3 regions of the Janthinobacterium sp. PSPC1-1 genome follow, and region 1 is predicted to be linked to each of the others. Evidence: predicted binding sites of a transcription regulator. Region 1 holds the regulator's gene; each other region holds the start of a gene.

Region 1 (9,834 bases):
CCGGCGTGGCTGCTTATGTGAAACAGATTCGCCCCGACATCAAGATCATCGGCGTGCAAACGGTCGATTCGGACGCCATGGCGCGCTCGCTGAAAGCGGGCGAACGGGTCACCCTGCCCGACGTGGGCCTGTTTTCGGACGGCACGGCCGTGCGCCTGGTGGGCGAGGAAACCTTCCGTTTGGCGCAGCAATATGTCGATGAGATCATCATCGTCGACACGGACGCCATCTGCGCCGCCATCAAGGATGTGTTTACGGATACGCGCTCCATTCTGGAACCGGCCGGCGCACTGGCCATCGCGGGCGCCAAGGCCTACGTGGAGCGGGCCAGCCTGAGCAAACACCCCATCGTCAACCAGACGCTGGTCACCATCGCCTGCGGCGCCAACATGAATTTCGACCGCCTGCGCTTCGTCGCCGAGCGTGCCGAGCTGGGCGAGTTCCGCGAAGCCGTGTTTGCCGTCACCATGCGCGAACAGCGGGGCAGCTTCAAACGCTTCTGCTCGCTCATCGGCGCGCGCAACGTGACGGAATTTAACTACCGCATCAGCGATGAAAAAGCCGCGCACGTATTCGTCGGCATCCAGATTGCCGACCGGCATGAATCCGGGGCGATGGCGAAGAAATTCGAAGAGCATGAATTCAAGACGCTGGACTTGACCCACGACGAGCTGGCCAAGTCGCACATCCGCCACCTGGTCGGTGGCAAGAGCCGCCTGGCACAGGACGAGCTGCTGTACCGCTTTGAATTTCCCGAGCGCCCCGGCGCGCTGATGCGCTTCCTCGACAGCATGGCGCCGAACTGGAATATTTCCCTGTGCCATTACCGCAGCCAGGGCGGCGACGTGGGCCGCATCCTGGTGGGCCTGCAAGTGCCGCCCGATGAGATGGGAGAATTCGCCCGCTTCCTCGATACCCTCGGCTATCGTTATTGGGATGAGAGCAGCAATCCTGTGTACAAACTGTTCCTCGGGTAATAGCAGGGTCAGTCGCTTCGCGATCGGAATGCACCCCACCGGGGCGCATTCCCCCGTCGGGTCTGACCCCGGTCCCTGCCGTTGGGTTGAAATAGGCTACCATGCGTCCTTGACCGAACTACGCCACACGACCATGACCACCACCAACGACCTCGCCGAACAATCTCCCCTGGGCAAAAGCTCCGCCTACCGCAGCGATTACGCACCGGAATTGCTGTTTCCGATTCCGCGCCAGGGCAAGCGCGACGAGCTGGAATTGCACGGCACCTTGCCGTTCTTCGGCCTCGATATCTGGAATGCGTACGAACTGTCTTGGCTGAACCAGCGCGGCAAGCCGCAGGTGGCCATTGCCAAGGTCAGCGCGCCGGCCGATTCGCCGAACATTATCGAGTCGAAATCGTTCAAACTGTACCTGAACTCGTTCAACCAGACCAAGCTGGATAGCCCGGAAGCGTTGCTGACCTTGCTCAAGCAGGATTTGTCGAATGGCTTTGGCGCGCCCGTGCAAGTGGAACTGACCTTGCAGGAAGATTTCGGCAAGCTGAAAATGGGCGAATTCGACGGCGTGCTGCTCGACCGCCTGGACCTGGAAATCACGCAATACACGCCCTCGCCGCTGCTGTTGAAGGCGGCACTCGATGAAGCACCGGTGGAAGAAAAACTCGTCTCGCACTTGCTCAAATCGAATTGCCTGGTGACGGGCCAGCCCGACTGGGGCAGCGTGCAGATCACGTATGCGGGACCACAGATCGACCAGGAAAGCCTGCTGCGCTACCTGATCGGTTTTCGCGAACACAATGAATTCCATGAGCAATGCGTGGAGCGCATTTTTGTCGATATCTTGCGCCAGTGCAAGCCGCAAAAACTGTCCGTGTATGCGCGCTATACACGCCGCGGCGGGCTCGATATCAATCCGTGGCGCAGCAACTTCAGCACGGGAGCGATGCCGGGCAATCTGCGTAATGCGCGCCAATAACCTCGCGCAATACCTTTAAATCATGCCAACAGGAATGTTGGCTGTGTTTTAAAACAACGTTACCGTAGTGCCGCAGAGCATGTCAAAGACGCTGAAAAATCGGAAAATCGGCATTCGGCGGCGGAAAAATCTGTTCGCCGTGTGTTTTTAATCAAGAAATAGCCGATACACCCCGGTGTTATTTTTTTGCTAAAATGATGGCGACATGGGCTGTAGCGCGCACTGTGCCCGCAGCGCGCGTATACTGTTGAGAATTGGCGTTACAGGCCGCAGAAACAGGCCTATAATTCGGCTCGCAAGCCCTCTGCGCATTGCACCATTTCATTGAGTGTCATGACTAATCTTAGCAAAATACTATCCCTCGAAAACGTCCTGCTGGACCTGGAAGTGTCCAGTAAAAAGCGCGCCTTCGAGCAGGCCGGCCTGATCTTCGAAAACAATTACGGCATCGCCCGCTCTACCGTTTCGGACAATCTGTTTGCCCGCGAACGCTTGGGCTCGACAGGCCTGGGCCATGGCGTGGCCGTACCGCATGGCAGGGTCAAGGGCAGCAAGACCCTGAAAGCCCCGCTGGGCGCCTTCGTGCGTCTGGCCGAGCCGATTCCGTTCGAGTCGCCCGATGGCAAGCCCGTCAATCTGCTGTTTTTCCTGCTGATTCCCGATCATGTCACCCAGCAACATCTGGAAATCCTGTCGGAAATCGCCGAAATGTTTTCCGACGATGCCTTCCGCACGGCGCTGGCCACGGATCCGGAACCGAAATCCGTGCATTCGCGCATCGTCAATTGGCAACCCAGTCTGCAAGCGACGGGTTAAACTTCAGGTATTCCTCCACTCCTGAAGAAGACTGCCATGTTGCAAACGCCGCTGACGATACAACGCCTGTACGACGATAATCGTGAAAGTCTGCAACTGGGCTGGTTCGCCGGATTTCCCGGCGGCGAGCGCCTGATCTCGGGCGACGTCTCGTCGGCCGCCGACCAGGTAGGCCACTTGAACCTGATCCATCCGGGCCGCATCCAGGTCTTCGGCCACCAGGAAATCAATTATTATCAGCGCCTGAAGGTCAACACGCGCACCCATGTGATCGGTGAACTGATCGCCGGCGGCCCACCCGCGCTGATCATCGCGCAAGGGCTGGAAACGCCGCCCGATATCCTCGCCATCTGCGACGAGCAAAACATTCCCCTGTTCTCGACCCCGCTGCCGGCCGCGCAAGTGATCGACTTCCTGCGCGTCTACCTGTCCAAAAAGTTGGCGCAACGCATCATCATGCATGGCGTGTTCATGGACGTGCTGGGCGTGGGCGTGCTGATCACGGGCGATTCGGGTCTGGGCAAGAGCGAGCTGGGGCTGGAACTGATTTCGCGCAGCCACGGCCTGGTGGCCGACGACGCCGTGGAATTCTCGCGCATCGCGCCCAACATGATCGAAGGCCGCTGCCCGCCCCTGCTGCAAAACCTGCTGGAAGTGCGGGGCCTGGGCTTGCTCGATATCAAGGCCATCTTTGGCGAAACGGCCGTGCGCCGCAAGATGCGTTTGAAACTGATCGTGCACCTGGTGCGCCGCAACGCGCTGGAAGAGGAAGTCGAACGCCTGCCCTTCCTGTTCCCCACGGAAGACGTGCTCGGCTTGCCCGTGCGCAAGGTCGTCATCCCCGTCGCTGCCGGCCGCAACATCGCCGTGCTGCTGGAAGCGGCCGTGCGCAATACGATTCTGCAGCTGCGCGGCATCGATACCTTGCAGGAGTTCATGGAGCGGCAACGACTCGCCATGAGTGGCGATTAACAGCGTAGGTCGGATTAGCGGGGCAAAGCCCCGCGTAATCCGACAACATTGTTAGCGGGTGTCGGCAGGAGCCCTCGCTTGCAAGCGAGGACCGTTACGCAGGCACGCAGCCATGCTGCGTGAATTCCCTGCTGCACCGCTTTGCGCTAAGCCGACCTACGAAATACACATATGAAATTGCAATCATTTGTAAAGATCATTGCCTTGGGAGCACAGTGCCGATCTTTATTGTATGATCGGCGTATGCATATCGTCCTTATCACCGGAATATCCGGCTCCGGTAAATCCGTCGCGCTCAATGTGCTGGAAGATACCGGCTACTATTGTGTCGACAACCTGCCGCCGGCCTTGCTGCCCAGCCTGGTGCAAACCTTGCTCGACGAAGGCACACCGCAACTGGCCGTCGCCGTCGATGCGCGCAGCGCCGAGTCGCTGTCCAGCCTGCCGCACAATGTGGCCCTGCTGCGCGACCAGGGGCACGACGTCAAGGTGATGTTCCTCACGGCCACCACGCATTCGCTGGTGGCGCGCTTCTCGGAAACGCGGCGCAGCCATCCGCTGTCGCACGAATTGCGTCCGAACCAGAACCCCGCCAGCCGCCGCACCCTGATCGAATGCATCTCGGAAGAACGCGAGCGCCTGTCGACCATCGAACAGCTGGGCCATGTGATCGATACTTCGGAACTGAGCGCCAATAAATTGCGCGCCTGGATCAAGGATATCGTCGCCTCCGAACGCGCGCCGCTGACCCTGTTCTTCGAATCGTTCGCCTTCAAACTGGGCGTGCCGCTGGACGCCGATTTCGTCTTCGATGTGCGGGCCTTGCCGAATCCCTATTACGACCTCGCGCTGCGTCCGCTCGACGGACGCGATGCGCCCGTGATCGCCTTCCTCGACGCGCAGCCGAGCGCGCTGGAACTGCTGGCCGACATCCGCGCCTTCATCGAGAAATGGTTGCCGTCATTCAAATCGGACAACCGCAGCTACCTGACGGTGGCGCTCGGTTGCACGGGCGGCCAGCACCGCTCCGTGTACATGGCGGAACGGCTGGCGCAATACTTCGGCCCCAACGAAAGAGTCGTGCTGCGCCACCGCGAGCGCGCTTAATCAGTCGAGGTGGCGCAGCGGATGCGCCGTGGCCGGCCAGACGGGCACAAAGAAACGCGCCACCATGGCCGCATCGACCTCGTCCAGGCTGGCGGGGTTCCAGCGTGGCGCATTGTCCTTGTCGACCACCAGCGCGCGCACGCCTTCCAGCACTTCGCCATGCGCGAAATTGTGGCGCACCACGCTGCGCTCCAGGCGCAGGCAGTCGGCCACACCCAGGTGAGCACCGCGCTGCAGCAATTCCAGGGTCACCGACATCATCAGCGGCGAACGCAAACGCATGGCCGCCAGGGCCTTGCCTGCGAACGCGCTGTCGTCCTGCGCCAGCGACGCCATGATGGCCGCCACGGAAGGGGCGCCGAAATGGCGGTCCAGCGCCGCGCGCGCCGTGGCCAAAGGAGAAGCCCCCGCCTCGGCCTGGAACGGTGCCGCCAGCGCCTTGATGGCCACCGGCAAGGCCTCGCCCGGCGTCGATTCGAACAGGGCCAGCAGCGCCCCCATCTGCGCCTCGGGCAGGTAGACATCGGCCAGCCCCGTGTACAGGGCATCGGCCGCGTTGATCGTCAAGCCCGTCAAGCCCAGGTACAGGCCCAGCTGGCCAGCCAGGCGGGACAGAAAATAACTGCCGCCCACGTCCGGGAACAAGCCGATATTGACTTCCGGCATGGCCATGCGCGTGCGGCCCGTGACGATGCGCAAGCGATTGCCGGGCCCGGCTTGTGCCACGCCCATGCCGCCACCCATGACCACGCCATCCATCACGGCGATATAAGGTTTCGGGTAAAAATGAATGACATGATTTAAGGCGTATTCTTCCGTAAAGAAATCTTCCAGCAATGCACTGCCGCCTTGCGGCGTAGCCAGGCCCGCATCGTAAAAGAAACGGATATCGCCACCGGCGCACAGGGCTTTTTCGCTGCTGGAACGGATCACGACGGCGTCCACCTGCGGATCGTCGCGCCAGGCCAGCAAGACGGCACTCAGGGCGCGCACCATCTCCAGCGACAGGGAATTGAAGGCTTTCGGACGGTCGAGCACGATGTGCCCGGTGCGGTTGCGGATGGAGGTCTGGACGAAGTCGCTCATGGCAGGCAGGAAAGAAGTGAAAGTGCCAACATTTTAGCGCCTGCGCGGGGAAGATTGCGTTCAAAAGGTCCGGGCGCAAAAAAGGGCGCAATGTGCGCCCTTAGTTGATCACAACTGCTGGAAGCGGGTGGCCTTAAACGGCGACGACGGCGTCTTCCTCGGAGTTGTCTGGCAGATGCTTGATCGCCTCTTTACCGTGCCCTTGCACTTTGGTTTTGTACTTCATCACTTGCCTGTCCAGCTTGTCGATCAGGATATCGATTGCGGCATACAGGTCGTGCGCCAGGCTTTCCACATAGACTGTTTTGCCACTCAGACGCAGGTTGACTTCGGCCTTTTGACGTTTTTCTTTCTCTTTGAGGTTATCCACGGTCAGAATCACGGCGATATCGATAACTTGATCGAAATGACGTTTCACGCGCTCCAGCTTCGTTTGTACGTATTCACGGATGGCTGGTGTCACTTCGAGATGATGTCCGCTGATGGTGAGATTCATACACACTCCTAAAGATGATCGGGTTCGTGCGGTCCATCCTATCCGGCCCGCAGAGGAACCGAAAAAAACTTACAAACACTTACGCAGGCTCACTGGCGGAATTTTCAACGCTTCCCGGTATTTGGCAACAGTACGTCGCGCAATCACCATGCCTTGTTCCCCCAGCATGTCCGCAATCTTACTGTCGGATAAAGGATTTTTAGGGTCTTCTGCTCCTGTCAGTTGCACGATCAATGCCCGTATCGCCGTCGATGATGCTTCGCCCCCCGCTTCGGTGGCGACGTGGCTACCAAAGAAATATTTCAACTCAAACATGCCATGCGGGGTCAGCATGTACTTTTGGGTTGTTACCCGCGAGATAGTACTCTCGTGTAAACCCAGTGTATCAGCTATTTCACGGAGCACAAGGGGGCGCATGGCAACGGCCCCATGCGAGAAAAAGTTCTTTTGTCTTTCTACTATCGCCTGCGCCACACGCAAGATCGTGTCGAAACGCTGGCGCATATTCTTGATCAGCCACTTGGCTTCCTGCAATTGCGCGCCCATGGCGCCCTCGCCCTTGCCCTGCTTGAGCAAGTTGGCGTACATGGCGTTGACGCGCAGGCGCGGCATGACGTCGTTGTTCAGGGTGACTTGCCAGCCATTGCGCGCGCGCTTGACGACGACGTCGGGCACCACGTAATCGGACACATCCGAGGCGAACACGGCGCCCGGATGCGGATTGCACTGGCGAATCACCGTCTGCGCTTCACGCAAGTCTTCTTCGTCGCAATCGAGGGCTTTTTTCAGCTTGTTGAAATCGCGCTGGGCAAACCAGGCCAGGTGCTTTTCCACGATGACGAGGGCCATGCGCCGCGTTACCATGGCGACGTGCGGCAAGCGCTTGATTTGCAGCGCCAGGCATTCGGACGCGTTGCGCGCACCCACACCGGGCGGATCGAAACTTTGCAGCAGGGACAAGGCCGTGCGCATCTCGTCGGCATCGATTTCCAGCTCTTCCGGCAAGCGCGCCAGGATGTCGTCGAGCGACTCTTCCAGGTAGCCATTGTCGTCGAGCGCGTCGATGATCAGCTCGACCAGCGCGCGGTCGCGCAACTCGAGCACCGTCACGCGCATCTGCTCCATCAGGTGCTCGCGCAGGGTGCAGTGGTGGGCCTCCAATTGCGGACGCGAATCTTCGTCGTCGGGCGCCTTGCCCCGGCTCGCCTCGCTCCAGTCGCTGTCGCCGCCATCCGCGGCGGCCGGGCTGTCGCCCGCTTCGCCGTCAAAGGTTTCCGCTTCGGCTGGCGCCGCGGGTGCATCCTGGCCTGGCGGCTGGGGCGGTGCTTCGGCCGGCGCGGCCGTGGAACTCAGGGCCCCGTCGGACAGCAGGCGCAGCGAATGGTCGAGCGGATCGTCGAGGCGCTCGAGCAAGGGATTGTCCGTCAGCAGTTGCTCTAGTTCCTGGTGCAATTCCAGGGTAGACAATTGCAACAGGCGTATCGATTGCTGCAACTGCGGCGTCAGTGCCAGGTGCTGCGAAGTGCGCAGCTGCAATGATTGTTTCATTGGCTCACATGCGGAAGTGTTCGCCCAGATAGACCCGGCGTACCGACTCGTTCGCGATGATGTCGTCGGGGCGTCCCGACGCCAGCACCGAGCCCTGGTTGATGATGTAGGCACGGTCGCAGATACCCAGCGTCTCGCGCACATTATGGTCGGTGATCAGCACGCCGATATTGCGCTCCTTCAAGAAGCGCACGATACGCTGGATCTCGATCACGGCGATGGGGTCGACACCGGCAAACGGTTCGTCGAGCAGCACGAAACGCGGGTCGGTGGCCAGCGCGCGGGCGATTTCCACACGGCGGCGCTCGCCGCCCGACAGGGACAGCGCCTGATTCTCGCGCAACTTTTCAATTTGCAAGTCGGCCAGCAATTTATCCAGGCGCTCCTCGATCTCGGCCTTCTTCAAAGGACGGCCTTCGACGGTCTGGATTTCCAGCACGGCGCGGATATTGTCTTCCACCGTCAGCTTGCGGAAGACGGACGCTTCCTGCGGCAGATACGACAGGCCCATCTGCGCGCGGCGGTGGATCGGCAGGCGGGAAATATCCACGCCGCTGATATCGATGGTGCCGCCATCGGACGGCACCAGACCGACGATCATGTAGAACGAGGTGGTCTTGCCGGCGCCGTTCGGGCCCAGCAAACCCACCACTTCGCCGCATTCGACTTGCAGCGAGACATCATGCACGACTTGCCGCTTGCCATAGGTTTTTTGCAGCCCGCGAACGATCAGGGTGCTGCCGCAACGAGTATTGTCCATTATTTCTTTCCTGGCGCGGGCGTGGCCGGTGCCTTGGGCTTCGGCTGGATCACCATGCGCACGCTGCCACCGTCCGGGGTGCTGGTGCCGCTGTTGGAATTTTCCATCGCAAATTCTTCCTTGCGGCTGTCATACGAGATGAAGGCGCCATTGGCCACGTCGGTCACTTTCGTGCCTTCCAGGCGCGTCAGCTTGGCCCTGGAAAACAGTTTCACCACTTCCGTCTTGTTGTCGTATTCCACGCGCTCCGCTTCGCCTTCGACCCACAGGTCGCCCGCGCCATCGCGCTTCTGGCGGAAGGTGGCCAGCTTGCCGGGATCGGCCCAGAAGGTAATGAACTGGTAGCCTTGCGGATCTTCCGTGATCAGGGCCCGGCCTGCCTTCATGGTCAGGGTGCCCTTGACCAGCACGACGTCGCCCGTCAGGGTGCGAATCTGCTTGACGTCATCAACATGGCCGCTGCGTGCCGTGATGACGGCTTCCTTCTCGGAATCGGCCTTCTCGGCATGCGCCACGCCCATCATGGCCAGAGAAAATACGGTCAACAGCAAGATATTCTTCATAGTATGGTTTCCTTGTTTCATTCTGTCATTTTGCCGCCGCGGCCGGGCGCGGTTTCGGCGGGAGGACCATGCGCAGCGCATTCTGCACTTCCACCACGCCGGTGGCGTTATTGGCCTTCATGCCGACGCCATTGATGCGCGAGGCGCCCGTCAGGATATCGACAGGCACGTCCGTTTCCATTCTTTCCTCATCCGGGAATACCGTCAGCGCTTCCGTCTTGACTGTCAGGTTCTGCGCCTTCGGACTGGCCACGCGGTCGATCACGACATTGCGGTGCAGTTGCAGCCGGGTATTGTCCTGGTCGATATGCGCCAGTTCCGCATTCATGTTCATCGGCGGCATGCCTGGCGTGAGCTTGCGCACGAAAGGCTGATCGATATCGGATGAATCATCGAGCGGATAATGCGTGAGCTTGGTGCCCGACACGATATAGCTGGGCTTACCCGTCAAGTCCATGCGCACCAGGCTGAAATTGGTGATGAAATAGTCGGGCTCATCCTGATGCTTGCTGGCCGTGATGTCCTGGGCATTC
Region 2 (9,834 bases), on a different contig from region 1:
CCGCCTGGCTGATGATGCGAAACACGGCGATATTTTCCGTCGGCAACGCAGTCTCTTCCGACAAGCGCAATTCCAGGTCCAGGTCGCGCATGTCGATGGGCAAGCCATCCTGCTTCAGCAACAGCCTATCCGGCACGGTGCCGCGCACGAAATCGTCGCCCAGCACGCTGTAGCGCCCGCGTGACATGACGAGGATGGCGTGATCGCCCTCGTCGAGCCGGTTGCGCAGTTTGTTCCAACTGCGCTCCGTCAACAGATTGCGCCCCACGCTGGGCACGGATACATACGCCAGGTACAGGTCGATGAACACACCGTCCGGATCGCGCGCGGCCTGCGCATCGAGTCCCGCTCCAGGACTGCCGGCAAACAGGGTTTCCACGTCCTTGTTGCTCAGACGTACATGCTGGATCAAGCCTTGTTTGAGCATCTGCGCCGCGCTGAGTTTCTCGAACACGTCCATGCGGATGCGGGCGATCTGGTCGGGGTCGCGGCCTTGCGCAAAACCCAGTTTTTTGCGCAACACTTTCAAGGCCGAGGCTAGCACGCTCTGGTTGATGATGCGCACGGAGGCCGTCGCCTTCGACACGCCGTCGATATCGGCGTGCGTCGCATCTGGCGCGCGCTTGGTGCGCGCATCGATGGCGATGTTCTGTTTCAGCGACAAGCCCTGGTACTGTTTAACGAATTGAAACAGGGGCGCTTCGCCGAGGCCGTCGAGAAACACGGGTTCGTGCTGCGACAGCACGGCGACGTCCAGAAAACTGCCTTTCGGATCGATGGCGATCAGCAGATTGACGGGCACGCCGGAAAAGCCGGGAATCGGCGCCAGGTCCACCGATTCAAACACGTAGCCGACCAGTTCGGTGGCCGTGGCGTTTTGCCGGAACAAGGGCCAGACGGGCAAGTCGGTTTCCTTGTCGCCGACGACGATGGGAGCAGGAAAGCGCCGTGCCAGCTCGGCCTTGGTGAGCACACCCGCCCACGCCTGCCCCAGAATGAACAAAAATAACCAGCATCCAATGAACAACCGCATTATCCGCATGCACCGTGCTCCGTGCGGCGCCCTGTCGCAAGGCGCCGCGTTCATTAATTAGAAGAAAATGATGCCGCCCAGCGACACGCCATTCATCTTCGCTTCGCCGCCCGTAAAGCCTTTCGAGCGCGTCTGGCCCAGTTCGCCCACCAGGGTGATCGCGCTGTTGAGCGAGTAGTACGCGCCCAGGGTCAGGTTGGCGTTCGACTTCAAGCCGCCCGTGCCGGCCGTGTTGTCGTCGTTCTTGCTGATGCCGTAGGACAAGCCCAGCTTCAACTTGTCCGTCGTCTTGTACGTGCCTTGCAACAGCCAGTTCTTCGACTTGGTATCGCCCTGGTCCGCATCGGAGAGTATCCCCAATCCTTTGCCTCCCTGGAAGTTGACCAGCACGCCGGCCGGGCCCATCTGGTACGAGCCGCCCACTTCCACGCCGCGCATGGTCAGGTCATCGACACCTGGCGTTTTCGAGGTGAATTTTTGCGACTTCACGCCCAGCCACGCTTTCAAGCCTTCCTGCGCATACGTCACTTGCGCCTGCACTTGCGGACTCGACTTCGAAGAATAGGTCGAGCCTGCCACGATGGGCGTATCGGAAACGGGGCTGACCAGCGCCACATCGACGCCAAAGCCGCCGGACTTCGGCGAGCTGTACATGATCTGGCCATAGTTGCCCAGATACGTATAGCCGGCGCCGATATGGCCCAGGGTCACCCGGCCCCGTTGCGTCGCTTGCACGGGTGCGCCCGAACCCAACAAGGTCATGTCGGACAGGATCGCATTCGCGCCGAAGATACCGTAGTCGCGGCCCAGCTTGAAGGTGCCCATTTCCGCATTGCCGAACGTGAAGAAGGCCTGGCGCACATCGACCACGCTGTTCTGGCTGATGGCGCTGTCGGTGGCCGTCGAGTTGTAGATGCCGATCAAGGCTTTCACGTCGTACTCGCCCAGGCGCGAGCTTGCCGAGGTGATCAAGCCATTCGGCAGCAAGCCGTTGCCAATCGTCGTGCGGTCCTTCTCGCCGCCGCAACCGAGCGCCTGGCCGCCCAGCGCCAGCCCTCCCACTGCATCGCCCGAACACGACACTTGCGTGTAATAAGCGTTGACGATGCCGCCCACCGACACGGTCCAGTCGCCCGCCTTGATATCGACGGCTTGCGCCTGCCCCATCGCTGCGATTGTCATGACACCCAGGCTCCCCAGCTTGATCAATGTGTTCATTGCTTCTCCTCTTTCTTCTCTGTTTTTAGTGTGCACACCAGTGATTGATGTACCTCAAGCTTTGGCAATAAGCGTGCCCAGCACGACTCAGAGGGAGAAGGAGAAAAAGCGTCGTTAACGTGTGCAGCAGCGGATCAATTGCCACAGATAGTGTTCATTTTTTGACCGCAAGTATGCGTAGCGGAGCTACAGGTAAACAAAAAACTGACGGCCTGGGCCGTCAGAAAAAAGAAAGCGCCCGGCGGACAGGGAGACACCCGTCCGAATGGCCCGGGCGTTTCACCCCCTTACTTCGATGCCAGTTTGAAGACCCACACGGAGCCGCCCTGTTCCAGGAAGTTGACCTTCTTCGCCACTTCGCCACCCCACAGCGGCACCGCGCCACCCCAGCCAGATACGACGGCTACATATTGCGTGTCGCCATCCTGCCAGGTGACGGGCGGCGCCACGACGCCGGAGCCCGTCTGGAATTTCCACAGTTCCTTGCCCGTCTTCGCGTCGACGGCTTTCAGGAAGCCTTCCGGCGTGCCGTAGAACACCAGATTGCCGGCCGTGCTCATCACGCCGCCCCATAGCGGCGCGTTGTTCTTGATTTCCCAGACGATCTTGCCCGTCTTCGGATCGATGGCGCGCATGGCGCCGATGTAGTCGTCAAACAAGGGCTTGATAGTAAAACCGGCACCGAGGAAAGCGCCACCCTTCTTATAGCTGATCGGCTCGTTCCAGATGTCCATGCCCCATTCGTTGGCGGGAACGTAGAACAGCTTGGTTTGCGGCGAGTACGCCATCGGCATCTGGTTTTTTGCACCGAGGAAAGCGGGCGCGGCAAACACGGTCGTGCCCTTCTTGCCCTCTTCTCCCTTGGTCGGGTCGCCTGGGCGGCCGGCGGCGATATAGTTCGGCCGTCCCGTTTTCAGGTCGATGCTGCTGGCCCAGGTGATTTTCTTCACAAACGGAAAGGCGTTCTGCAGCTTGCCGTTGTTTGCATCGATAACATAGAAAAAACCGTTGCGGTCGGCCTTGCCGCCGTAGCGCTTGCCATCCATGTCGAAGGTGACGAACTCGTTGGCGCCATCGAAATCCCAGGCATCATTGGGCGTGTTTTGATACGCCCATTTGATCTGGCCCGTCTTGACGTCCAGTGCCACGGTGGACGAGGAATACAGGTTGTCGCCAGGACGCAAGTGGCTATTCCACGGCGCCGGGTTGCCAGTGCCGAAATAGGCCAGCTTGGTTTGCGGATCGTAGGTGCCGCCCATCCAGGTCGAGGCGCCGCCCGTCTTCCACAGGTCGCCCGGCCAGGTTTTGTTGACCGTGCCGGATACGCCGTTATCGATGGCCTTGCCGTCCTTGTCGTAGCGGTGGCCCATATGGCCTTCCACCGTCGGACGGCTCCATACCAGGTCGCCGGTCATCGGGTTGCGCGCTTCGACCCGCCCCACGATGCCGAATTCGCCACCCGACACGCCCGTCAGCAGCAAGCCTTCGGCGATCAGCGGCGCGGCCGTCATCGAGTAGCCGGCCGCATAATCGTCCACTTTCTCTTTCCAGACGATCTTGCCCGTGTTCTGGTCCAGCGCCACCAGGTAGGCGTCGAGCGTGCCGAAAATCACCAGGTTGCCATACAGGGCGGCACCGCGGTTGACCACGTCGCAGCACGGCATGATGCCGTCCGGCAAGCGATGCTCATACTTCCACAGCTTGGCGCCCGTTTTCAAGTCGACAGCAAAGATGCGCGAATACGATGCCGTGACGAACATCTTGCCGTTATGAATCAGCGGCTGCGACTCCTGGCCCCGCTGTTTTTCGCCGCCAAACGAGAACGACCAGGCCGGCACCAGCTTGGCCACGGTCTTGTCATTGATCTGCGTCAACGGTGAGTAGCGCTGACCCTGCGTGCCCATGCCAAACGACAGCACGCTGGCCGGATTCTTCGCCGTGTTGTCGAGCATGGCATTGGTGACATTGCCCACGTCGGCCGCCTGGACCAATGAGGCCAAGGATGCCAACCCCAAACCGACGACGATCCCCATGATTTTTTTCTGCACAATCATCTCCCTCTGTTTTATTAGTATGTGTGTATCAGGTCTTGCGGTGCTCATGCGGCTGGGCATGCAACAGCGCGCACTCTTCATCGGTGAACAGGCGCGAGCGCGTCAGGAAGCGCTTGCCCGTGCCGTTGTCGAGTGAAAACATGCCGCCATTGCCATCGACCACATCGATAATCAACTGGGTATGCTCCCAGTACTCGAATTGCTCGAGTCCCATGTAAAACGGTGTGCCATTCAAGTTGCCGAGATAGATATCGGTATCGCTGACATCGAACTCGCCCAGCGCATAACACATGGGCGCACTGCCGTCGCAGCAGCCGCCCGACTGGAAAAACATCAGCGGGCCGTGACGCTGGCGCAACTTGTCCATCATTTCCAGCGCCGCATCGGTGGCGACCACCCGGGCAATTGCTGCACTCATGGCATCCCTTTCTGCGCGCCGCCCCCGGCTAAGGGCGCGGCGCCTGTTGCCGGTTTAGAAGAAGCCCAAGGCTTTCGGGCTATAGCTCACCAGCAAGTTCTTCGTTTGCTGGTAGTGGTCGAGCATCATCTTGTGGTTTTCACGGCCGATACCCGATTGCTTGTAGCCGCCGAATGCGGCGTGGGCTGGATACAGGTGGTAGCAATTGGTCCATACGCGGCCCGCCTGGATGGCGCGTCCCATGCGGAAGGCGCGCGAACCGTCACGCGTCCACAAGCCGGCACCCAGGCCGTACAAGGTATCGTTGGCAATCGCCAGCGCTTCGGCCTCATCCTTGAAAGTGGTCACGGACACGACTGGTCCAAAGATCTCTTCCTGGAAGATGCGCATCTTGTTGTTGCCCTTAAACACCGTCGGACGCACGTAGTAACCGCCCTCCAGGTCGCCTGCCTGCGTATGGCGCTCGCCGCCAGCCAGCACTTCGGCGCCTTCCTGGCGGCCGATGTCGAGGTAGGACAGGATTTTTTCCAGCTGCTCCTGCGACGCCTGGGCGCCGATCATGGTGCTGGCATCGAGCGGATTGCCCTGCTTGATGGCGGCCACGCGCTTCAAGGCCCGTTCGATGAATTTCTCGTAAATCGATTCCTGGATCAGCACGCGCGATGGGCAGGTGCACACCTCGCCTTGATTCAGCGCAAACATGGTGAAGCCTTCCAGGCACTTGTCGAAATAATCATCATCGGCATCCATCACATCTTCAAAGAAGATGTTCGGCGACTTGCCGCCCAGCTCCAGGGTGACGGGAATCAGGTTTTGCGCGGCATACCCCATGATCAGGCGGCCCGTGCCCGTTTCACCCGTAAAGGCGATCTTGGCGATGCGCTTGCTCGACGCCAACGGCTTGCCCGCTTCCAGGCCGAAACCGTTGATGATGTTCAACACGCCCGGTGGCAGCAAGTCGCCGATCAGTTCGATCAACACCATGATGGAAGCGGGGGTTTGCTCGGCCGGTTTCAAGACGACGCAATTGCCGGCGGCCAGGGCTGGCGCCAGTTTCCACACGGCCATCAGAATCGGGAAATTCCACGGGATGATCTGGCCCACAACACCCAGCGGCTCATGGTAGTGATAGGCATAGGTTTCCGCGTCGATTTGCGCGACGGAACCTTCCTGCGCGCGGATGCAGCCGGCGAAGTAACGGAAATGGTCGATGGCCAGCGGAATGTCGGCATTCATCGTTTCGCGGATCGGCTTGCCGTTATCGATGGTTTCCGCCGTGGCGATCAGGCTCAGGTTTTGTTCGATGCGGTCGGCGATGCGGTTCAGGATATTGGCGCGCTCGGCGGGTGAAGTCTTGCCCCAGGCATCCTTGGCGGCATGCGCGGCGTCCAGCGCCAACTCGACATCTTCCGCCGTGGAACGGGCGATTTCGCAAAACGGCAAGCCCGTGATCGGCGTGATGTTAGGAAAGTATTCACCTTTTACTGGTGCAACGAACTGACCGCCGATGTAATTGTCATAGCGTTGTTTGAAGGGATTGGCTACGCCCAGTTTGCTGATGTCTGCGAGATTCATGTCGTCCTCTATCGGGTTAATTAGAATGGAAATAATTTAATTAAAATCAAACGTCCTGGTACAGATGGGGTGAGTACACGGAGTCTTCCGCAAATGCCGTGCCAGCTCGCCGCCGCACTACCAACTTAGCGGGTTTTACCCTTGTTACAAGGGCGTGGCATCAATACCGGCGCGCTTTTCAGCGCATGCCCCGGGCTTGAGCGGAGGGCGTGCGTCTGTTGGCGTTTTGAACAAGCGGCGCGGCCCCTGTTCCAATCCGTGCCAGCCTCGCCACCAGCCCGCATCACATTCCCTGCACCGCTGCACAATGGAACAGGTGTACCAGACTGGAACACCTGCGCCTGTATCACTACCGTATCACCACGCCCCAGGGCAATTCGCCCACGGCAATATCGGCCACCTTGCGCGCGCTGGCCGTATCGATGACGGAAACGCTGTTCGAGCGGCCATTGGCCACGTACAGCTTGCTGCCATCAGGCGTGATGGCCATATTCCACGGGCGCTTGCCGACGGGAATGGTGGCTGTGACCTTGTTGCTGGCCGTATCAATCACCATCACCGTGCCGTCCGTGCCGTTCGAGACATACACCTGTTTACCGCCGGGGTGGACGGCGATGCCGTTGGCATTCTTGCCCGCTGGAATGGTGGCGACGGCCTTGCGCGCGGCCATGTCGATCACATACACGGCGTTGACCAGTTCGCACGCCACGTAGGCGCGGCCGGAGTCCGGACTGAAACCGATACCGCGCGGCCGCAGGCCCACGGCAATAGAAGCCACCTGGCGGCGTTGCGCCACGTCAATGACATCGACTTGCTCGGCCTCTTCCGCGCTGACCAGCAGCCAGCGCCCATCAGGGCTGAACACAGCATGTTCCGGGTTACGCCCTTGCACCTTGATGTCGGCGAGCAAGACGCCCGTCTGGCCATCGAGCAAGGCCACGCTATTGTTTTCCTCGACGGCCACGGCCACGTAACGACCGTCCGGCGAAGCGCTGACGCCTTCGGGCGACTTGCCCAGCGCCACCGTGCGCACGGGCGTGCCGCTCGCGTTATCGATCAGCAACAAAGCGCTGCTGGCAGCATCGGTGACAAACAATTGCCGTCCGGTGGGGTCGGCGGCGATGCCACGCGGACGCTTGCCTGCCGCGATCTGGTGCACCACCTGGTCGGTCGCCGTGTCGATCACGCTGAGGGTGCCCGATTTTTCATTGGGGACATAGGCAAAAGGAGCGGCCTGGAGAGCGCTGCTGGCAAGCACAGGCAGCAGCCAGCACACCTGGCGCAAGCGCGAGAAGAAGTTGGGCATAATCACCTTTTCAATGGCAAAACGAGGGGAAAGCGCGCGGTATCGGCGCATCTGAACATTTCTGCATGCAAACGCCGTGCCACTGACACGCGTATAATTTCAGCCCACCAATGGAGACATGGCAGGCATATTGCTTGATACAACTATGCAGACCTGCGCCGCTCACGCGCTCAAGCAGGCTTTTATTCACATTGGAGAACCCGCATGCAGCATCGTTTCCGCTTGAACACCATTGCCAGCCTGTTTGTCGCCGGCAGCGCCACCCTCGCCCCCCACGTTTTCGCCGCCGAGGCAGCTAACCTGGCCAACGGGCAACTCATGGATACGGTGGTCGTCAGCGGCAGCCGCATCGCCCACCCCAGCCAGGAAGTGCCGGCCTCGATCGACGTGGTCGACAGCGCCCGCATCCAGGATGGCCAAATCCGCGTCAACGCGTCAGAGGCGCTGGCCGCCGTGCCGGGCCTGGTTGTGCAGAACCGCCAGAACTACGCGCAAGACTTGCAAATCTCGTCGCGCGGCTTCGGCGCCCGCTCGGCCTTCGGCGTGCGCGGCGTCAAACTGATCAGCGATGGCATTCCCGCCAGCATGCCCGACGGCCAGGGCCAGGCCGCTACCTTCAACCTTGATACGGCCGAGCGCATCGAAGTGCTGCGCGGACCGTTTTCTGCCATCTATGGCAACCATTCTGGCGGCGTGATCCAGCTGTTTTCCAAGGATGGGAAAAATCCCCCGTCCGTCGAATTGAATGTGACGGGCGGCAGTTTCGGCACCAGCAAGGTGGACTTGACGGCACAAGGCCAGGCAGGCGGCATCGGCTACGTGCTCGACGGTTCGCGCTTCCGCACGGACGGTTTCCGCGACCACAGCGCCGCCACGCGCGAACAGGCGTTCGGCAAGATCACCGTCAAGCCCAATGCGGACAGCAAGCTGACCATCGTCGCCAACAGCCTGCACCAGGGCAATACGCAAGATCCGCTGGGCGCCACCTGGGACACGTTTGCCGCCAACCCGCGCGCCGGCGAAATCGACACCACCGATACGCAAAATCCGAAGCGCACGCTGGCCGAGCGCTACAACACACGCAAGAGCATCGACCATCAGCAAATCGGCGCCACCTACGAGCAATCATTCGGCGATGACCGCCTGCATGTGATGGTGTATGGCGGCAACCGCGACGTGATCCAGTACCAGGCCTTTACCAAGGGTTTCCAGGCACCGGCCAGCCATTCTGGCGGCGTAGTCGACTTCCAGCGTCAGTTCTACGGCATCGATACCAACTGGCTGCACGTCAACCAGCTGGCCGGCGGCAAGCTGAGCACTACCATCGGCATCGATTACGGTCGCTCCAGCGATGACCGCACCGGCTATGAAAACTTCATCGGCAATAGCTTCGGCGTAAAGGGCAAGCTGCGCCGCGACGAGCAGGATGTCGTCTCCAGCCTCGACCCGTATATCCAGGCGGAATGGCAAAGCGGGCCATGGCTGCTCAGCGCAGGTGTGCGCTACAGCAAAATGAAAGTGGAAGTTAGCGACCACTTCCTCAGCAATGGCAACGATAGCGGCAGCCTGGAATTCAGCCACACGACACCGGTGCTGGGCCTGCTGTATAAACTGACGCCGAACGTCAACGTGTACGCCAGCGCCGCGCGCGGCTTCGAAGCGCCTACCTTGAATGAACTGTTTTACTCGGGCACGGGCGGCGGCTTCAATTACCAACTGAAACCGGCCACCAGCACCAACCTGGAAGCGGGCGTCAAGGCCAGAATCAATAGCAACACGCATGTGAATGCGGCCGTGTTCCAGATCAAGACGACTGACGAACTGGTGGTCGACAAGTCCAGCGGCGGGCGCACCAGCTATCGCAATGCGGGTAAAACCTTGCGCCAGGGTATGGAAGTGTCGCTGGATTCGAACCTGCCGTATGGCTTCACGGCAAAAGTGGCGCTCACCAGCCTGCACGCTGTGTACGACCAGGCCTTTGGCAGCGTGCGCGAAGGCAGCCGTTTGCCGGGCGTCCCCAGCGCCAACCTGTTCGCGGAACTGGCCTGGAAAGATACGCTGGACCGTTTTGGCGCAGCGCTGGAAAGCGTGGCCAGCAATCAGGTCTACGCGGAGGACAGCAACAGCGAAAAGCCGGCGCCCGGCTACACGGTGTTCAATGCGCGCTTCAACGCCAAACAAAACGTAGGGAATTGGCGCTTCAAGGAGTTTGCCCGCCTGAACAATCTTT
Region 3 (9,834 bases), on a different contig from region 1:
TGACCTTGGCGCAGCCTTCGTGCACCACGCGGGCGGCCGCGCCGATGTCGGCATCGGCATGGCTGCCCAGGTTTTCCTGGGTGAAGTCGATCAGGCGCGCTTCGCGTTGCAGCAGGGCCAGCAATTGCAGGGCGGCGTCCGGCGTGGCTTCTTTTAATATGACGGGCGCGGCGGCCGGCGTCGGCGCGGGGGCTGGCGCAGGAGCAGGGGCCACCGGCGCCACTTCGGGCAAGGACAGTTTTTCCACGCGGGCCGCATAGGCGGCGTCCGACAGGGTGCTGAAGAAGGCGCCAAAAGCCAGCGGGACGCGGCGCCAGAACGATGGGTGGGACGATGGTGTGCTCATAGGAACTCATTTCTCTGATCTGTAGGGTGGCGTCGGCGGCGCGCCGGGTGGCGTGGCCGCTTCGCAGGGTAGTGCAGGTGCCGGGCCCGTCGTACATATCGGGCCGGCTGCGTTTGCCCGCATGATACCAGCTACCGGGCCGCCGCCAAAGCCGCCGGCCCCGGCGCAGCCAGCCTGACGCATGGATTTTCTTTGTTCCTGCGCAAGGAAACGCTCGATTTCGTGCCGTTTCGACTAGAATCGCGCATTATCTTTTTGCATGATCTTGATGCCATGGTTACCGACTTTTCCCCCGACTTTTCCATCTATCTGGCCAGCAGCACGTATATCGACAGCGAGCATCCGGCCGTGCGCGCCAGGGCGGCCGCACTGGCAGCCGGCGCGGTGGGCGACGCCGCCATCGCGGCCCGCTGCTTTGCCTTCGTGCGCGACGAGATTGCCCACAGCTGGGATTACCAGCGCAATCCCGTTACCTGCCGCGCTTCCGACGTCTTGCAGCATGGCACGGGTTACTGTTATGCAAAGAGCCATTTGCTGGCCGCGCTGCTGCGCGCCAACGGCATTCCTGCCGGCCTGTGCTACCAGCGCCTGGCCGTGGGCGAAGTGGGGCCGCCGTTCTGCCTGCACGGCTTGAACGCCGTGTATCTGCAAGAGTTTGGCTGGTACCGCATCGATGCGCGCGGCAACAAGCCCGGCGTCGCTGCCGCCTTCACGCCACCGCAGGAACAGCTGGCTTTTCCCGTGCTGGCGCCCGAGGAACGCGATTTACCGGAAATCTGGCCGGCACCGCTGCCGCAGGTGGTGGCGTCCCTGACCGGTTACGCCACGGTGCAGGATGTGGCGGCGCATTTGCCCGATGTTGAGATGTTGCCGGTTCGAAAATAATTCAAAGAAAGAAATCATGAAAAAAGTGTATATCAGCTTGATCGGCCTGTTGCTGCTGGCCGGTTGCGGCAGCAAGGGCGAGAGCGCGGGCCAGTCCAGCGCTGCGCGTCTCGATGGCAAGGAAAAGGGCAGCGAGTTTCTTGCCTATGAACACAATGTCAGCGTCGATACGAATGAGGCGCAAGTACGGCCCCTGTATGAAAAAGTGGTCGCCGCCTGCAAGGCCGACACGGAAAACGGCTGCCTGCTGCTCGATTCCAGCATCGACGGCGGCCGCTATGTGCACGCGCGTATCAGCATGCGCGCCAAGCCGGCCGGCATCAAAAAGCTCGTCGCGCTGGTCGCGGCCGGCGGCGACGTCACCAGCCAGGGCACCAAGGTGGAAGACCTGGGGCGTCCCGTGCTCGACAGCAAGAAACGCCTGGAAATGCTCAAGCAGTACCAGGCGCAATTGCAGGACCTGGAAAAGCGCTCGGGCGCGAACGTCGATGCCTTGATCAAGGTGACCAAGGAACTGGCCACCGTGCAAGTGGAACTGGAGCAGGCGACGGCGGCCAATGCGCTGTTGATGCAGCGCATCGACACGGACTTGCTGAACGTGGCCATCAGCGCCGAAGGCAAGCAATCGTTCTGGCGTCCCGTCAAGCGGGCGCTGGGCAATTTCACGGAAAACCTGTCGGAAGGCGTGGCCAACGCCATCACGGCCATGGCGTATATCCTGCCATGGCTGATCGCGTTCGTGCTGCTGTTCCCGTTGGGCCGCAAGGGCTGGCGCCGCCTGAGAGGAACACCGCGCAATGATTAAAGCGCAAGGATAGCCGCGTCCGGCGCACCGTTTTACGGCAATTTGAAACCTGGCTGCACAGTCCTTGTGCAGCCAGGTTTTTTTTCGTGCGGCGCTGGTCGCGTGCACCATGGCGGACGCCTGCCGGCGCTGGCATGCATTCTGCTTTAACAACATCGTAGGCCCAGTCCGTCCCCTCACGAATCATTCACAGGAGTCCCCATGTCACGACGCATCATCCTGAAAGCGGCCGCCGCCGGCGCACTGGCCCTGGCCACGTCCACTTACATGCAGGCAGCCTTGGCCGCCGATACCATCAAGGTGGGCATCTTGCACTCCCTGTCGGGCACCATGGCCATTTCCGAAACGTCGCTCAAGGATGTGGCGCTGATGACGATCGCCGAGATCAATGCCAAGGGTGGCGTGCTGGGCAAGAAGCTGGAAGCCGTGGTGGTCGATCCCGCATCGAACTGGCCCCTGTTTGCGGAAAAAGCGCGCCAGTTGGTGGCGCAAGATAAAGTGGCCGTGGTGTTCGGCTGCTGGACGTCCGTGTCGCGCAAATCGGTGTTACCCGTGTTCAAGGAACTCAACAGCCTGCTGTTTTACCCGGTGCAATACGAGGGCGAGGAGCTGGAAAAGAATGTGTTTTATACGGGCGCCGCACCGAACCAGCAGGCGATCCCGGCGGTGGAATACCTGATGAGCAAGGATGGCGGCGGCGCCAAGCGTTTCGTGCTGCTGGGCACGGACTATGTGTATCCGCGCACTACCAACAAGATCTTGCGCGCCTTCCTGAAAAGCAAAGGGGTCAAGGATAGCGACATCAGCGAGGTCTACACGCCGTTCGGCCACGCCGACTATCAAACCATCGTCGCCAATATCAAGAAGTTTTCCACGGGCGGCAAGACGGCCGTCATTTCCACCATCAATGGCGATTCCAACGTGCCGTTCTACAAGGAACTGGGCAATGCGGGCTTGAAAGCCACGGACGTGCCCGTCGTCGCGTTTTCCGTGGGCGAGGAAGAGCTGCGCGGCATCGATACCAAGCCGCTGCTCGGTCACCTAGCGGCCTGGAATTATTTTGAATCCGTCAAGAATCCCGTGAATACGGCTTTCATCAAGCAGTGGAAGGCGTATGCGGTGGCGCAAAAGTTGCCGAACGCGGGTTCCGTCGTGACGAACGACCCCATGGAAGCGACGTATGTGGGCATCCACATGTGGGCGCAAGCCGTGGAAAAGGCCAAGTCGACGGAGACGGACAAGGTGATCGCCGCCATGGCTGGCCAGAGCGTCAAAGCGCCTTCGGGCTTCACCCTCACCATGGATGCGACGAATCACCACCTGCACAAGCCCGTGATGATCGGCGAGATCAAGGCCGATGGGCAATTCAATGTCGTGTGGAAAACCAAGGAACCGATCCGCGCCCAGCCGTGGAGCCCGTTTATCAAGGGCAATGAGGGCAAGCAGAAGTTGTAAAGAGCTTGCGCGTCGAATCGTCATCGCAACCCCAGGCAAAGAGCTGGGGGCAGACCCGCCGGGTCTGACCCCTGTCCTTGTCTTTGGGGGAAGGATACTTATCAAGACATCGGCTTTACTACATGGAATCCATGCGCATGCAGCTCCTCCCCAAACTGCTGGTCCTCGCCTGCCTGTTGCTATCCTCGCTGGCGCAGGCCGCCATCCCTCCAGAATTGCTCAAGCCGCTATCCGGCGATGACCCCGATGCCAGAGTTGCGGCCGTCGCCCGGATCGCCGCCCTGGCCACGCCCGAGGCCGCCCGCGTATTGCAGGCATTGCAGGGCGACGCCTTGTATGCCGCGCCCGATGGCAAGGTGTATGTCGTCGATGGCGAGCAAGCCTACGATCCGGCCACGGGTCAGCTGGGTGCCGTGCCGGACGGCATCGACGGCGTGATGGTCAACAACCGCTTGCGCGCGGCCGTGGCGGGCGCCTTGTCGGGCTTGCAGTTGCTGGCGCCGGAACGCAGCGCCCGGTTGGCGGCCGCGCAAGCCTTGCAAAAGGCGGTCGATCCCGCGCAAATCCCCCTGATCCGCACGGCGCTGGCACGGGAAAACGATGCTGACATCAAACAGATCTTGCAAGTGTTGATCGCCAGCGCCAACCTGCATGCGCCGGACGCGGCCACGCGCAAGGCCGCCGTGCAGGACCTGGCCGGCAGCAGCGATGCGCGCTTGTTGCCCGTGCTGCAAGCCATGCTGGATAAAGGGCCAGACGGCAAGGCCGGCGAGCCGGACGAGTCCGTGCAGCTGGCCGCCATCGAGACCATGCGCCAGATCAAGGGACGAGTGTCGCGCATGGAATTTGCCGGCAATGTGTTCTACGGCATTTCGCTGGGCAGCGTGCTGCTGCTGGCCGCGCTGGGCCTGGCCATCACCTTCGGCTTGATGGGCATCATCAACATGGCGCATGGCGAATTGCTGATGATAGGCGCTTACACGACGTATCTGTGCCAGCTGTTTTTCCGCAGTTACTTGCCGGCCATGCAGGACTGGTATTTGCTGGCCGCCTTGCCTGCCGCTTTCTTCGTCGCCGGCCTGGTGGGCGTGGCACTGGAACGCACGGTGATCCGCTGGCTATACGGGCGGCCGCTGGAAACCCTGCTGGCCACCTGGGGCATCAGCCTGATCCTGATGCAGACGGTGCGTACGATCTTCGGTGCGCAAAACGTGGAAGTGGCGAACCCGGCCTGGATGTCGGGCGGCGTCAGCGTGCTGGGCGGCCTCGTGCTGCCGTACAACCGGCTGGCCATCATCGGCTTTGCCGTCATCGTCGTGGTGGCCGTGTGGCTGATCCTGAACAAGACACGGCTGGGCCTGTTCGTGCGGGCCGTCACGCAAAACCGCCGCATGGCCGATTGCGTGGGCGTGGCCACGGGCAAGGTCGACATGCTGACTTTCGGCCTCGGTTCCGGCATCGCGGGACTGGGCGGCGTAGCGCTGTCGCAGCTGGGCAATGTGGGGCCGGACCTGGGCCAAAGCTATATCGTCGACTCCTTCATGGTGGTGGTGCTGGGCGGCGTGGGCCAGCTGGCCGGCACCGTGATCGCCGCGCTGGGCCTGGGCGAAGTGAACAAATTCCTCGAACCGGTGGCGGGTGCCGTGCTGGCGAAGATCGCCATTCTCGTGTTCATCATCATCTTTATCCAGCGCCGGCCGCAGGGCCTGTTTGCCATGAAGGGACGCAGCGTCGAATGACTACCTCCTATCCGATAAAGCAGGGCCTGTTTACGCGGCCCGTCTGGCTGGCCATTGCCGCATGCACGCTGCTGGCGGCACTGTTGCCGATTTTTAATCTGGTGTTTGCCGAAGGGCATGCGCTGCACGTGTCCGCCTATACGGTGGCGCTGGTGGGCAAGTTCATGTGCTACGCGCTGGCCGCGCTGGCGCTGGACCTCGTCTGGGGCTACACGGGCATCCTGTCCCTGGGCCACGGCGTGTTCTTTGCGCTGGGCGCGTATGCGCACGGCATGTATCTGATGCGCGCCATCGGCGACCAGGGCCAGTACCACAGCAGCTTGCCCGACTTCATGGTCTTTCTCGACTGGAAAACTTACCCGTGGTACTGGGCATTTACCGAACATTTCTGGTATTGCATGGCGCTCGTCGTGCTGGTGCCGGGCGTGCTGGCTTTTGTCTTTGGTTACTTTGCGTTTCGCTCGCGCATCAAGGGCGTGTATTTTTCCATCATCACGCAAGCGATGACGTATGCCTTCATGCTCTTGTTCTTCCGCAATGACACCGGCTTTGGCGGCAACAACGGTTTCACGGATTTCAAGACCATCCTCGGCCATAGCGTCACGGCGCCTGCTACCCGGGCCGTGCTGTTCCTGCTGACCCTGGCCTTCCTGCTGGCGGCGCTGGTGGGCGCGCGCGCCATCGTCCGCTCGAAATTGGGCCGGGTGCTGCAGGGCGTGCGCGACAGCGAGGCGCGGCTGATGTTTCTTGGCTATAACCCGCTATGGTTCAAGCTGTTCGTCTGGACTTTATCCGCCGTGCTGTGCGGCATCGCCGGTGCTCTGTACGTGCCGCAGGTGGGCATCATCAATCCGTCCGAAATGTCGCCCGCCAACTCCATCGAAATGGTCGTGTGGGTGGCCGTGGGCGGACGCGGCACCTTGATTGGTCCCATCCTGGGCGCGTTCACCGTGAATGGCTTGAAGAGCTGGTTCACGGCTGCCTTGCCGGAGCTGTGGCTGTTCGCGCTGGGCCTGCTGTTCATCGTCGTCACCCTGTTCATGCAGCAAGGCATGCTGGGCGTGTTGAGCAAGCTCAAACGCAAGCCCGTCGTGGCAGAGGAGGCCGCATGAGCATCCGCATGTTGCCCGGCATGGCCAGCGCCGAAGCTGGCCCCACGTATTCGCGCGTGAAAGGCGAGGGCGTCGATACGACGCATGGCGCCATTTTGTATCTGGAAGACATCAGCGTGTCGTTCGACGGCTTCAAGGCGATTAACAAGCTGAGCCTGGATATTTCCGTGGGCGAGTTGCGCTGCATCATCGGCCCTAACGGGGCGGGCAAGACGACGATGATGGACGTCATTACGGGCAAGACGCGGCCCACGTCCGGCACGGCCTGGTTCGGCCAGACCATGAATCTGGCCACGATGACGGAAGCGCAAATCGCCCACGCGGGCATCGGCCGCAAGTTCCAGCGCCCCACCGTGTTCGAGCAGCACACGGTCTTCGATAACCTGGAACTGGCCATGAAGATGGACAAGCGCGTGGCGCCCACCCTGTTTGCGCGCCTCACGTCGGAGCAGGAGGGCAAGATCGAAGCCATATTGCGTTTGATACGCCTTAATGGTCACGAGGCGCGGCCGGCGGGCTTGCTGTCGCACGGGCAAAAGCAGTGGCTGGAAATCGGCATGCTCTTGATGCAGGAGCCGCAGCTGATCCTGCTGGACGAACCGGTGGCCGGCATGTCGGACGCGGAAACGGCGCGCACGGCGGAGTTGCTCAATGAATTGCGCGGCAAGCATTCGATCATGGTAGTCGAACACGACATGGGTTTCGTCACGGACATTGCCCAGCAAGGCATCGTCACCGTGCTGCATGAAGGTGCCCTGCTGGCGCAGGGCCGCATGGACGAAGTGCAAGCCGACGAGCGGGTCATCGAAGTCTATCTGGGGAGGTAACCATGCTCGAAGTACAACAGTTAAATCAATACTATGGCTCCTCGCACACCTTGCGCGGCATCAACCTGGCGGCGCGCAAGGGCGAGTGTCTGGCCTTGCTGGGCAGGAATGGCGTGGGCAAGACGACCTTGTTGAAATGCCTGATGGGCGTGCTGCCCGTGGCGCAGGGCACGGTGGCCTTTAACGGGCGCGACATCACGAAGCTGGCGCCGCATGCGCGGGCAAAGCTGGGCATCGCCTACGTGCCGCAGGGGCGCGACATCTTTGCGCGCCTGACGGTCGAGGAAAACTTGCTGATGGGTATGGCGGTGAAGCGGGGCAGGCAAGCCTCGCGCATCGATCCCCACGTGTATGAACTGTTTCCCGTACTCAAAGAGATGCTGCAGCGGCGTGGCGGCGATTTGTCGGGTGGGCAACAGCAGCAGCTGGCTATCGCCCGCGCGCTGCTGGCCGAACCGCAATTGATCATCTTCGACGAGCCGACGGAGGGTATACAGCCCTCCGTCATCAAGGATATCGGCAGGGTCATTTCTTTGTTGAAGCAGCGGGGCGACATGGCCATCGTGCTGTGCGAACAGTATTTTGATTTTGCCCGCGAACTGGCCGACGACTTCATCGTGCTGTCGCGCGGCAGCGTGGTCGCCAGCGGCACGGCGGAACAGATGGATGGTGACGATGTGAAGCGCCATTTGGCCGTGTAGGCTTAATAACTGGCTTAACAACGCCTAACAAAACCGTAGCGAGCGGAAGGAAGTTGTGGTCGAGAAGCGCAACTGTACGAATGTACAGTGAGCATCGCAGGCCGCAAATTACGACGCGCAGTAGGTTTTGATAGGCGTACTAAACCAGCTGGAACCAGCCTAGTACGGCGCCGGCCGCCAGCAGCCACAATAAATGGATCTTCGTGCGCCAGATGATCAGGCCGGCCACGATGGACAGGCTCCACAGGGGCCAGTCCGTGCGGAGGTCATGGTTGGCGCCGCCCAGTATCATGCCCGTGGAAATCAGCAGGGCGACGACGATGGGCGCCATGCCTTGTTTGAAGGCACGCACGGGGCGCAGGTCGCGGTTGCGGTAGCCCCACTGGGCTGCCACGTAGGTGAGGGTGGTGCTGGGCAGCATGATGCCCACCATGGTCACCAGCACGCCCAGGTACGCGGCTGTGTAGCTGCCCGCATTCATGCCCACGTTCCAGCCCATCAGGGCGACGAACAGCACGTTCGGGCCGGGCGCGGCCTGGGCGATGGCGATCGACTCATTGAATTGCGCCTGCGTCAGCCAGCCATGCTGCTCGACGAGGAAGCGGTGCATTTCGGAGGTGGTGGAAATGGCGCCGCCGATCGACATCAGCGACAGCATCAGGTAGTGGCCGAACAGGTTCAGCCAGTCGCCCGTGCTCAGCACCAGTTGCAGTGGCGGATTCATGCGGACAGCTTTCGATACGTCAGCAGGCAGCCGATGCCGCCCAGGCCCAGCAGGATGTACAGCAGGGGCCAGCGCAGCACGGCCACCATCAGCACGCCCAGCACGGTGATGGACAAGGTCAGCCACAGGGGCAGCGGATGCCTGGCCAGCGCGGTCGCCAGTTTCACACCCGTGGCGGCGATCATGCCGGCCGACACGGCGGCCATGCCGCGCAAGGCGCCCGCCATCTGCGGGTTGTCGCCAAAGCGCGTGTACAGCACGCCCAGCACGAGCACGATGACGAGGGGTACGGCCAGCATGCCGGCCAGCGCCGCCAGCGCGCCACGCAAGCCGAAATAGCGCCCACCCACCATCAGCGACAGGTTGACGACATTCGGTCCGGGCATGATTTGCGCCACGGCCCAGTCTTCCAGGAATTCCTCTTGCGTCAGCCAGCGCTTGCGCTCGACCATTTCGCGCTGGATCACGGCCAGCACGCCGCCGAACCCCTGCAAGGCCAGCCAGGTGAACGAGAAGAACAGGTCGGCCAGCGAGGCCGGTTGCGGGCGGGGCAGGTCAGGCGGGCGGGCGGAAAGGGGGGATGAGGGCATGGCTGATTATCGCCGTGGCCGATTGCGCTTGTCCATCGCTTTCGGCTCCAGTTGTGCCTGCAAGAAAAAAACCGTGGCTCATGTTTCCCTGCCATTGACATCGAGAGTTTATCAGCAATACTTTATCGGCAACACGACCACTGTTCCTGTCAGCGCTGGTGCGGTTTGTACCGCTACGCCGTCTCCACCCCTCCGTTCCCCTTCGCAGGAGTTGTTCATCATGCCTAATTCCACAGAAACGCTGCATATGCCCGTCAAAACCGTGGTGCCACATGCCCGGGTCGATCAGAAGATGTGCGACATCGTCAATCTGGGCATCGCCGTGCAGGCGGCCTTCAGTACCTTGTGTGCGCTGGAATACCTGAAGTCATACAATGTCGCCCCCGAACTGATCGAACGCGTGCTGCTGCATCCGGAGCAGCGCCGCCAGACTATGCATTGAGTATCCACACGGCAACTGTGTTGCCGGCAGCGCCACTCTGGCGTTGTCGAATTGATCATTACGGCTCAGTTATGCACAAATGATGGGTTAGCGAAACTGGCGAAATAATTTTCTTGTGATTATGTGTGGATTTCTAAGTAGTTGATTTTAATGGATTTTATTTTTGCTGTTTGATTGAGCAGTTTATTGAAAGCCGCACGGGCTGTGG

What was found. Region 1 encodes sigma-54, which starts transcription at its own class of promoters, with help from an activator protein. Its sites were predicted from a motif close to TGGCANGNAANCTGCTTT; they were not measured.
Region 2: a site for sigma-54 is predicted at 7,669-7,686, ahead of ACP7EG_RS27495 (beta-propeller fold lactonase family protein). Genes of this name have one in related genera too.
Region 3: a site for sigma-54 is predicted at 2,167-2,184, ahead of urtA (urea ABC transporter substrate-binding protein). Genes of this name have one in related genera too.

What each region holds. Positions count from the first base shown of each region.
Region 1 is NZ_JAFCWP010000002.1:587,714-597,547, reverse strand. It holds gene ilvA (threonine ammonia-lyase, biosynthetic) at 1-977, shown strand, start outside; gene queF (NADPH-dependent 7-cyano-7-deazaguanine reductase QueF) at 1,111-1,953, shown strand; gene ACP7EG_RS10195 (PTS sugar transporter subunit IIA) at 2,287-2,769, shown strand; gene hprK (HPr(Ser) kinase/phosphatase) at 2,806-3,741, shown strand; gene rapZ (RNase adapter RapZ) at 3,985-4,848, shown strand; gene ACP7EG_RS10180 (enoyl-CoA hydratase/isomerase family protein) at 4,849-5,934, opposite strand; gene hpf (ribosome hibernation-promoting factor, HPF/YfiA family) at 6,068-6,430, opposite strand; gene ACP7EG_RS10170 (RNA polymerase factor sigma-54) at 6,500-7,978, opposite strand; gene lptB (LPS export ABC transporter ATP-binding protein) at 7,983-8,738, opposite strand; gene lptA (lipopolysaccharide transport periplasmic protein LptA) at 8,738-9,301, opposite strand; gene lptC (LPS export ABC transporter periplasmic protein LptC) at 9,327-9,834, opposite strand, start outside.
Region 2 is NZ_JAFCWP010000016.1:1,944-11,777, reverse strand. It holds gene ACP7EG_RS27520 (4Fe-4S binding protein) at 1-1,003, opposite strand, end outside; gene ACP7EG_RS27515 (porin) at 1,091-2,251, opposite strand; gene ACP7EG_RS27510 (PQQ-dependent methanol/ethanol family dehydrogenase) at 2,539-4,284, opposite strand; gene ACP7EG_RS27505 (DUF779 domain-containing protein) at 4,334-4,723, opposite strand; gene adh (aldehyde dehydrogenase) at 4,778-6,298, opposite strand; gene ACP7EG_RS27495 (beta-propeller fold lactonase family protein) at 6,648-7,604, opposite strand; gene ACP7EG_RS27490 (TonB-dependent receptor family protein) at 7,809-9,834, shown strand, end outside.
Region 3 is NZ_JAFCWP010000001.1:874,584-884,417, forward strand. It holds gene ACP7EG_RS03990 (DUF2760 domain-containing protein) at 1-346, opposite strand, end outside; gene ACP7EG_RS03995 (transglutaminase-like domain-containing protein) at 620-1,231, shown strand; gene ACP7EG_RS04000 (DUF4349 domain-containing protein) at 1,248-2,036, shown strand; gene urtA (urea ABC transporter substrate-binding protein) at 2,238-3,491, shown strand; gene urtB (urea ABC transporter permease subunit UrtB) at 3,629-5,230, shown strand; gene urtC (urea ABC transporter permease subunit UrtC) at 5,227-6,342, shown strand; gene urtD (urea ABC transporter ATP-binding protein UrtD) at 6,339-7,169, shown strand; gene urtE (urea ABC transporter ATP-binding subunit UrtE) at 7,172-7,870, shown strand; gene ACP7EG_RS04030 (chromate transporter) at 8,010-8,594, opposite strand; gene ACP7EG_RS04035 (chromate transporter) at 8,591-9,184, opposite strand; gene ACP7EG_RS04040 (hypothetical protein) at 9,405-9,626, shown strand.